DNA from 2 places in the Arthrobacter arabinosi genome. Region 2 is predicted to be linked to the other one. Evidence: riboswitches for the same ligand, from Rfam matches in the RefSeq annotation. Region 2 holds a riboswitch; the other holds the start of a gene.

Region 1 (4,409 bases), on a different contig from region 2:
AGCAGGACGATCCCGATGATGACCGGCAGGTCCTTGTTGTAGACCGAGGCCAGGGTGAGCGACCCGATACCCTGCCGGCTGAACAGGGTCTCGACGACCACCGACCCGCCGAGCAGTGCGGCGACGACGAACCCGGACATGGTCAGGACGGGGATGGCCGCGTGCCGGAGGGCGTGCCGGATCCGGACCGGGAGGTCGCGCATGCCCCGTGAGCGGGCCGTCAGGATGAATGGTTGCTCCAGGACGCCCTCGAGTTCGTTCCGGAGGACCTGCGACAGCGTCCCGAAGATCGCCAGTGCCAGGGTGAGGGCAGGGAGCACCAGGGCGGCGATGCCCTGGTTCCCGCCGATGGGGAACCAGTGCAGGGTGAACGAGAAGACGATCAGCAGCGCGAAGCCGATGATGAACGTCGGCGTCGCGGCGAAGACCACCTCGATGCCGGAGACGATCGACCGGATCCAGGGCGCCCGCTGGGCGGACAGCACGGCGACCGCGAGCGTGAGGGGCAGGGCCACGACGACGGCGGCTGCCGCGAGTGCCGCCGTCGCGCCGATCTGCTGCCCGATCGCTTCCGTGACGGGAAGGCGCAGCCGGTAGGACTGCCCGAGGTCGCCCTGCAGGAGGTTCCCGAGGTAGCTGCCGTACTGGACGGGGAAGGGCTGGTCCAGGAGGTAGTCGGCCCGGACCTGCGCGAGGGTCTCGGCGGTGGGCCGGGCGTCGGGACCGCCGAGGATGAGCAGCGCCGTGTCGCCCGGGATCAGGTACACCGCGAGGAAGGTCAGCGTCGCGGCGCCCCAGAGGACGCCGACGCCGACGGCGAGTCGCGTGAGGACGCGTCGGAGCACGGCCACCTACTCGGCCTTCCACGCGTAGGTGAGGACCGGCACGGGGTGCGAGGTGTCCACCGCGACGTCGCGCACGGTGTTCGCGTAGGCGAACTGGCTCGGGTTCTCGTACAGCGGTACGCCCGGCACGATCTCGAGCAACCGGTGCTGGGCCTTCGAGTAGGCCTCCTGTGCGACGGGGCCGTCGTCGGCCTCGCGGGCCGTCTCCAGCAGGTCGTCGAGGTGCGGGTCGTCGACGTGGGACGAGTTCTGGCCGATCCGCTCACCCGTGATCTCGGAGGAGTGGTAGCGGATGAACAGGACGTCGGTGGTGTTGGTGTGCCACACGCCGGCCAGGGCGTCGTAGTCCCCCGCGTAGCGGAGTTCGGTGAGTTGCGCCTGGGGGAGCTGGTTGATCCGGAGGTCGAAGCCGACCTTCCGCGCCTCACCCTGGAGCTGCACGAGCAGCGGGCTCGGCGTGGAACTCTCCACCGTGGGCACCTCGACCGTGAGCCGCTTCCCGTCCCTGGTGCGGAAGCCCTCGTCGTCCCGCCCGGTCCAGCCGGCGTCGTCGAGCAGTTGGTTCGCCCGCTCGGGGTCGTAGGTCAGGACGCCTTCCACGGACGGGTCGTAGTACCTGCTCTCCTTCGACAGGAAGCCGTCGATCGGGGTGTAGGTGCCGAAGCCGAGGCTCTCCGTGACGGCTTCCGTGTCCACTGCGGCAGCGAAGGCCTGCCGGACCGCGAGGTCGTCGAACGGCGCACGGTTGAGGTTGAAGCTGAGCACGTAGGGGCTGCCGGTGCGGGGCAGGTTCTCGTAGGTGAAGTCCGGGTCCGCCTGCACCGCGGCGGCGTTCTGCGGTGCGAGGTTCTCCGTCAGGTCGTACTGGCCCGAGACGAGGGACTGGTGGCGGATGACGGGTTCGCTGACGAGGGTGACCTCGACGCCGTCGAGGTACGCCTCACCGTCACCCTCGAGCCACTCGGGCGCCCAGTCGTAGCCGGCCCGCTTGGTGTAGCTGATGCTCTGGCCCGGCTTGTAGTCGGCGACGGTGAACGGGCCGGTACCGATGGGCTTCTGGCACAGCGTCTCCGGCGACTCGGCGATGGCCTTGCCCGAGTTCATGCCGAGCCACGACTGCGCGAGCGTGTAGAGGAACGGCGTGTAGGGGTACGCGAGGTGGGCCTCGAAGGTGTACTCGTCGATCACCGTCCCGTCCACGTACGGGGCGATGTACGCGGCGGCGAGGGGGGACTTCGTGGCGGGGTCCCTCATGTGTTCGAAGTTCTGCCCGAGGACCTCGGCGTTCCAGGGCGAGCCGTCGCTGAACGTGACGCCCTCCTTGAGGTGGAACGTGTAGGTTCTGCCGTCCGGGGAGACGTCCCAGGACTCGGCGAGGTGGGGTGCGATGTCCCCGTCCTCGTCGAGCGTCACCACGTTGTCGTAGATGAGGCGGCCGAGGAACTGCTGCTGGGTGGCGGAGATGCCGTGGCCGTCGAGGCAACCCGGCTCGGCCGAGATGGAGACGTCGAGGATGCCGCCGGACACCGGCTCGGCGTCCGGCGCCGACGAGGAGTCCGCCGGGCCGGCGCAACCGCTGAGCAGGACCGCGACGGTGACGGCTGACAGCGCCGTGAGATGCCGGAAGAGCGGCTGATTCCGGGCAGGGGGAATTACTGATGCATTCATGGGGAATTCCTCGGGGACGTTCCGGCGCAGCGCGCAGCGCAATGCGTCGGGAAATGAAGAGAAAGGGGGCAGACGCACGAAAGGCGCCGGGTTCGTGCTAGGGGAGGGCCGTACAACTCACGGTGAGTGCCTTTCGCAGTGCTCTTGCCTGCGCCGGACCGGCACAAAGTGCCATGGCGGAGGCCGCTTCGTCATCCGAACCACCCGGGAACATGGGGTTGGTGTGCGGCCCAGTCGGAGCTTGGCGACCGCATCTCTTGAAGCTGGAATTACTATAGGCACGAAAAAGCGTCGGGCGGCGAAGAAGAAGTAATGTGACCGTCGGAATGCGGCGCGGTCATTCCGGAAACGTGCACGGTCCGGAAGGACGGCAGAAGAAGGTCCCCGCCGAACCGTGGTTGGCGGGGACCCCCTGTGGAAGACGCCGATCGTGCGGGTGCCGGAGATACTACGTCCCGGCGTGCTCCTCGACGTCGGTCGAGGCGAGCGCGCCGCCGACCACCAACACGATACCGAGCACCAGGTTCGCCCAGTTGGTGGCTGCGTTGATGGACAGGAAGTTGGCGGCGACGTCGGCAGTCACGAAGAGGCCGTAGATCCAGAGCACCAGGAAGAAGACGCCTGCTCCGAGAAGGTAGTAGCGTGCTTCGACCGGTTGCCGCGCCAGGACGATGCCGGCGGCGCCCACGAGTGCGTAGAGGACACTCAGCAGGACGCTTGTCTGGAAGATGCCGAGGAACAACGCGGAGGAGTTGCTCGCGAAGGCCAGGGTGTTGTAGTTCGAGGTGATTCCCGGGATGAGACTGAGTACCCCGATCAGAAGCATCAGCCCCCCGGCAACGAGGGCCAATGTGCGTGACGCGACGCCCGAATGGGCATGGGCACGCTTGGGGTTGAGTGCGGAGGAGGACATGACCGTTTTCCTTCGACGAATCGTTGGGTGTCTGACCCCTCAAGGATGCGGCGCCGTCAGCGTCAGCAGTAGGGAACAATGTCCCTACTGGGTTCGCGTACCTGCGGTCGGAGAGCCGGACGGCGGCGAGGAGGCGGGCGGTACGGGCGCCGGCGGGGCCTCGGACCGGGGTGAGCGTGCCGCACGCAGAGCGTAGAGGATCGTCAGCAGATCGATGCCCTCCTGCCCGAAGGCGCCGGCCAGTGGGGGGACGAGCCCCAGCGCTGCGCACACCATCAGCAGGAGGCTCAGCGCAATGCCGATCCCGATGCTCTGCAGCGCTATCCGCAGGGTGCGTTTCCCGATGAGCACGGCCTCGGTGACTTTCGCGAGGTCGTCGACGGTGATGATGACCTCCGCCGATTCGCTGGCCGCCGTCGACCCCCGCGCACCCATGGCGATCCCGACGTCGGCGGCCGCGAGGACCGGGGCGTCGTTGACGCCGTCGCCCACCATGATCACCGGGCGTCCGGGGAGGGTCCGGACGATCTCCACCTTGTCGGAGGGAAGGCAGTCGGTGTGGATGGTGGACACTCCGGCCTCCCGCGCGATGTGGCGTGCAGTGGCTTCGACGTCGCCGGTGAGCATGAGCACGTCGCGCACACCGAGCGCGACGAGCGAGCTGACCGTGGCGGGCGCTGCGCTGCGCAGGGCGTCCCGCAGGATGATGACCCCGGCGAAGCGCTCGCCGACCCCCACGTAGACGGCAGTCTCACCCGGCGAGAGGGGCGGGGCCGGGACACGCCCCACGAGGCTTTCCAGGAAGCGGCGTTTGCCGACGGTGACCGTCGTCCCCGCGACCTGCGCGCGCACGCCGTCGGTGGCGACCTCCTGTGCCCCGCTCACAGGATGGAGGGTCAGCCCGCGCTCTGCGGCTTCGGCGGTGATGGCGGCGGCCAGGACATGCGTGGAGTACTGCTCCGCGGATGCGGCAAGAGCCAGGA
Region 2 (4,409 bases):
CGCATACGTGGCTTCCGGGCTCGAGCCACCAGCGCCGGCAGACCATACGACCGCGTCATGACCACGGAAGACGTCGGCCATCTGCGCCACCGACAGCTCGGAGACGTCGGCGACGACGGGGGTCCCGCCGGCCTGCTCGACATCGCCCGCGTGGTCCTTGTTGCGGAAGATCGAACTGACCTGGTGACCCTGGCTGGTCAGGATCTTGGTGAGGTGCAGTGCTACTTTTCCGTGCCCACCGATGATGGCTACGCGTGACATGGGAACTCCTTCTGTCGTTTGACGTGTCGTCGGATGCCTTGTCTTCGACGCTAGTCCTCGCACCGTCGAGCTGGCCACCTTCGTGCAGGTGTTCCGCCGCCAGCGGAGGCCTATTCCCGCGTACCGTCATCGATGGTCACCGCACGCCACGCGCGCTCCCCCAACGACTCGAGAACCGGACAGCCGCACCCTACGGGCGGACGGGCTGGAGCCGATACTGCGCACCGCGGTGCTCGTCGGGCAGCTTGTCACCCTTGCCGAACAGCTTCTGGCGCAGTGTGCCCTCCGTGTACTCCGTCGGATACGCACCCCGCTTCTGCAGTTCCGGCACGACGAACTCGATGACGTCCTCGAAGGTCCCCGGCGTGATCGCGTAGGCCAGGTTGAAACCGTCAATATCGGTCTCCTCGACCCACGCCTGGAGCTCATCGGCGACCTGCGCACCGGAGCCGACGATGCGCGGGCCGAGCCCACCGATACCCGCAGACTCGGCGATGTCCCGCACAGTCCACGGCGACCCGTCGTCGTTCACCTTCTGGAAGTTCGCGACAGCGGACTGGATGGCATTGGACTTCACGTTGCCGAGCGGTTCATCCGGATCGTAGGCGGAAAGATCCACGCCGAGCCACCCCGAGACGAGCACGAGGGCTCCCTCGTAGCTGACGTACTGCTGGTAATCGGCGTGCTTCGCCTGGGCCTTCTCCTCCGTCTCGTCCGTGATGACGGTGAGCAGCGTGTAGATCCGCACCGAGTAGCGATCCCGACCCTCGGCCTCCACCGCATCGCGGATCTTCTGGACGACGTCCTTCAGCCTCTCCTTTGTGGGTGCAGCGACGAACACCGCCTCGGCGTTGCCGGCCGCGAAAGCGATGCCACGGGAGGACGCTCCGGCCTGGTAGATGACCGGCGTCCGCTGGGGCGAGGGCTCACTGAGGTGGATCCCCGGGACCGTGAAGTACGTTCCGTCGTGGTCGATGTCGTGGACCTTGGCCGGGTCGGTGAAGACACCGGTCTCGCGGTCGCGGACCACGGCATCGTCCTCCCACGACCCTTCGAGCAGCTTGTAGAGGACCTCGAGGTACTCGTCCGCGTGGTCGTACCGGGCATCGTGCTCGAGCTGGTCCTCGTTGCCCATGTTCCGTGCCGCAGAGGGCAGGTAGCCCGTGACCACGTTCCAGCCGACACGTCCCCCGGTGAGGTGGTCCAGCGTGGAGAGCCTCCGCGCGAAGGGGTAGGGGTGCTCGTACGCGGTGCCCGCGGTGACACCGAACCCGAGGTGTTCGGTGACGAGCGCCATCGCGGAGACGAGCAGGAACGGGTCATTGACCGGCGTCTGCGTGCCCTGCCTCAACGTGGCCTCGTTGGACCCGCCGTAGACGTCATAGGTGCCGAGGACGTCGGCGATGAAGATGCCGTCGAAGAGGCCCTTCTCGAGGGTCCTCGCGAGGTCGGCCCAGTAACTCAGGTCCTTGTAGCGCCACGACTGGTCGTCCGGGTGACGCCAGAGCCCCGGCGACTGGTGGCCCACGCAGTTCATGTCGAAGGCATTGAAACGGATACGGCGCGGTGGTGTGGGCATGCGGAGTCCTCATGTCGGGGCACCACCGAGGCGGAAGCGCCATACTTGCCCGCACTGCCTGTGCCGGGCCGAATCCTCACCTGGGGCACCCCGCTACAGCGAGAGGGTTGCCGTCCAACGAACCAGGGTTTTGCGTTGGAGCTCTTGATTCTGGTGTCGAGCGTAGGTGCACGGGTGCGCCGTCGTCCACCTGCCAGCGTCATCGCGCGTCACGCACCAGACGTCCCGCGGTGCCCGGGATGGCCCGACGACGGCGGCAGGCACCCGCCGACGAAGAGACCGGAAAAGTGCAAAGAAAGTATTGCAAACACTTCTTTGTAAGTGCACGCTGGTCGCATGGAAGAGACCATGGGCACAGCAGGACACGCTTCCGATGACGGCAACCGCGTCCTCGACGGGGAAGCACTCAAGGCCCTCACGCATCCCCTCAGGGTCCAGCTACTGGAGGTCCTGTCCAGCTACGGTCCGCAGACCGCGTGCAGCATCGCCAAGCGGGTCGGCGAATCGAGCGGGGCGACGAGCTACCACCTGAGGCAGCTGGCCCGTTACGGGCTCGTCCGCGAGGTGGAGAATCGCGGTACCGCCCGCGAGCGCTGGTGGGAACGCCCCCGCGGGTCACTGACGCTCAGCACCCCCGAACTGGAACAGGACCCCACCACCCGGGAAGCGACCCGGCAGGTGAACCGCCGGTTCGAACGCGGCCGGGCTGAGGCGCTCGCGACCTTCATGGCCAGTGGCTGCGAGGCCGTCCCGTCGGAATGGGCGGACGCCGCCATGATCGCGACGATGAACGCCCACCTGACAGCGGACCAGCTCGCAGCGCTCACCCATGAGCTGAGCGGGATCCTGCGCGAGAGGCTCGACGCCTACCGCGCCGAGCCGGGCACCCCGGGCACCCGGCCCGTCCAGCTGCACTTCAACGCATTCCCCCTCATCGACACCCAGGAGACGTCATGACCAGCGCAACCCTTCACGCCGGATACCCGGCACTCACGGCACCATCCCACGCAGGACTCGCGTCGCGGACACTCTTCCGCCTCGGCACCGCGTTCATCGCGGCAAGCTCATCCCTCGCCTCCGCGGAGGGCTCCGACGTCGAGCTCTTCCGCCGCCACCTCGAGCGACGGACGGACCTGCGAGCCCTCGCCCACAGCGGGATCCATCTCCTCTAGGCACCCCTCCCCCGGCCACAGCGTCTCACCTACCGCAGGTAGGACGCCCCGTTGACGTCCACCACGGTGCCGCTGACCCAGAGCGGAGCATCGGTGGCGAGCCAGGCGACGGTCTGCGCCACCTCCTCCGGCGTCGCGACGCGGTTGAACGGGCTCTGCGCCCGCACCGCGTCGCCCTTCGGACCGTCGAGCACGGTCCTGCCCATGTCGGTCTCGACGAACCCCGGCGCGACGGCGGCGGTCAGGATCCCGTGGGGCGCGAGCGCCACGGCGAGGGACTGGGTCATCGCGTGCAGCGCAGCCTTGCTCGCGCCGTACGCAGGGGTGACGGGCTCTCCGCGATAGGCACCGCGTGATCCGACACTGACCAGCCGACCGCCTTCCGGGCCCGCCGGCCGGTCCAGCAAATGCCGTGCGACGAGCCACGCCAGGTTGGCAGGGCCGAGGAGATTGACGTCGAGCGTGCTGCGCCACGCCGCCTGCCAGTCGTCGAAGGACACGGTGTCGATGGGATGCGCCTCGAAGATGCCGGCGTTGTTCACCAGGACGTCGAGCCCGCCCAGCGCGCCGACGGCCTCGTCGACGATGCGCCTGCAGGCGTCGGGGTCGCCGACGTCGCCGACGACCACCGCGTGCCCGTCGCCCGGAAGCGCGTCCCGGACGGCGGTGGCGGCGCGCCCGTCCCGGCCGGCATGGACGGCGATACGGTGCCCGCGTCCCGCCAGGTCATGGGCGATGGCTGCGCCGATGCCCCTGCTCGCACCGGTCACCAGGATGTTGGGAGTCATGGCTCCGACCGTACCTGCTGAACCGCCCAGCAGCGGTAAGGATCGATCGGAGCGCCGCGACCCGACGACCCGATACGGAAAACGGGCTGCCTCCATCCCGGACAGGCACGTTGACCCGGACCGGAGCGGATGCGAGGGTGGGCGGATGAGCACCGACACCACAGGAGTCCGGATCAGCAACGACGACACCCAGAGCCGCTATGTGGCAACCCTCGACGGCAGCGCCGTCGGGACCGCCGCCTACGAACGGTCCGGTGACTCGATCACCTTCACCCACACGGTCGTGGATCCGGACGTCGAGGGTCACGGCGTCGGCAGCACCCTCATCCGATATGCGCTCGACGACGCCCGCGCACGGCATCTCGCGGTCGTCCCGCAGTGCGCATTCGTGGCGGCCTTCATCGAGGACCACCCGGACTACCAGGACCTGACCGGCTAAGCCGCTCCCCGCATCCCCTCGCGGAGGGCCGCGTCGATGAGCACTTCGGCGGCCCGGCGCGCCTGGCCTGCCGCCTCGGAGGAGCCGGCGATCGCCGCCGTCGTCTGGGCGCCCTCGGCGAGGATGGACAGCTGCGGCGCCAGGTACACCGGCGCTCCCGCCGCCTCGGC

What was found. A riboswitch is a leader RNA that binds a small molecule or an ion and turns the genes downstream of it on or off. The one in region 2 is predicted to bind S-adenosylmethionine.
Region 1: linked by a shared signal. The riboswitch ahead of ACX80P_RS02265 (ABC transporter substrate-binding protein) and the one ahead of ACX80P_RS07035 (LLM class flavin-dependent oxidoreductase) in region 2 are both predicted to bind S-adenosylmethionine.

Annotation. Positions count from the first base shown of each region.
Region 1 covers NZ_JBTNDF010000001.1:471,795-476,203, forward strand. Annotated here, with positions in the region: gene ACX80P_RS02260 (ABC transporter permease) at 1-851, opposite strand, end outside; gene ACX80P_RS02265 (ABC transporter substrate-binding protein) at 852-2,513, opposite strand; SAM riboswitch class IV at 2,649-2,776, opposite strand; gene ACX80P_RS02270 (DUF4383 domain-containing protein) at 2,962-3,426, opposite strand; gene ACX80P_RS02275 (heavy metal translocating P-type ATPase) at 3,511-4,409, opposite strand, start outside.
Region 2 covers NZ_JBTNDF010000002.1:618,683-623,091, forward strand. Annotated here, with positions in the region: gene ACX80P_RS07030 (SDR family oxidoreductase) at 1-261, opposite strand, end outside; gene ACX80P_RS07035 (LLM class flavin-dependent oxidoreductase) at 452-1,840, opposite strand; SAM riboswitch class IV at 1,877-1,990, opposite strand; gene ACX80P_RS07040 (helix-turn-helix domain-containing protein) at 2,177-2,797, shown strand; gene ACX80P_RS07045 (hypothetical protein) at 2,794-3,012, shown strand; gene ACX80P_RS07050 (SDR family NAD(P)-dependent oxidoreductase) at 3,042-3,800, opposite strand; gene ACX80P_RS07055 (GNAT family N-acetyltransferase) at 3,946-4,239, shown strand; gene ACX80P_RS07060 (TetR/AcrR family transcriptional regulator) at 4,236-4,409, opposite strand, start outside.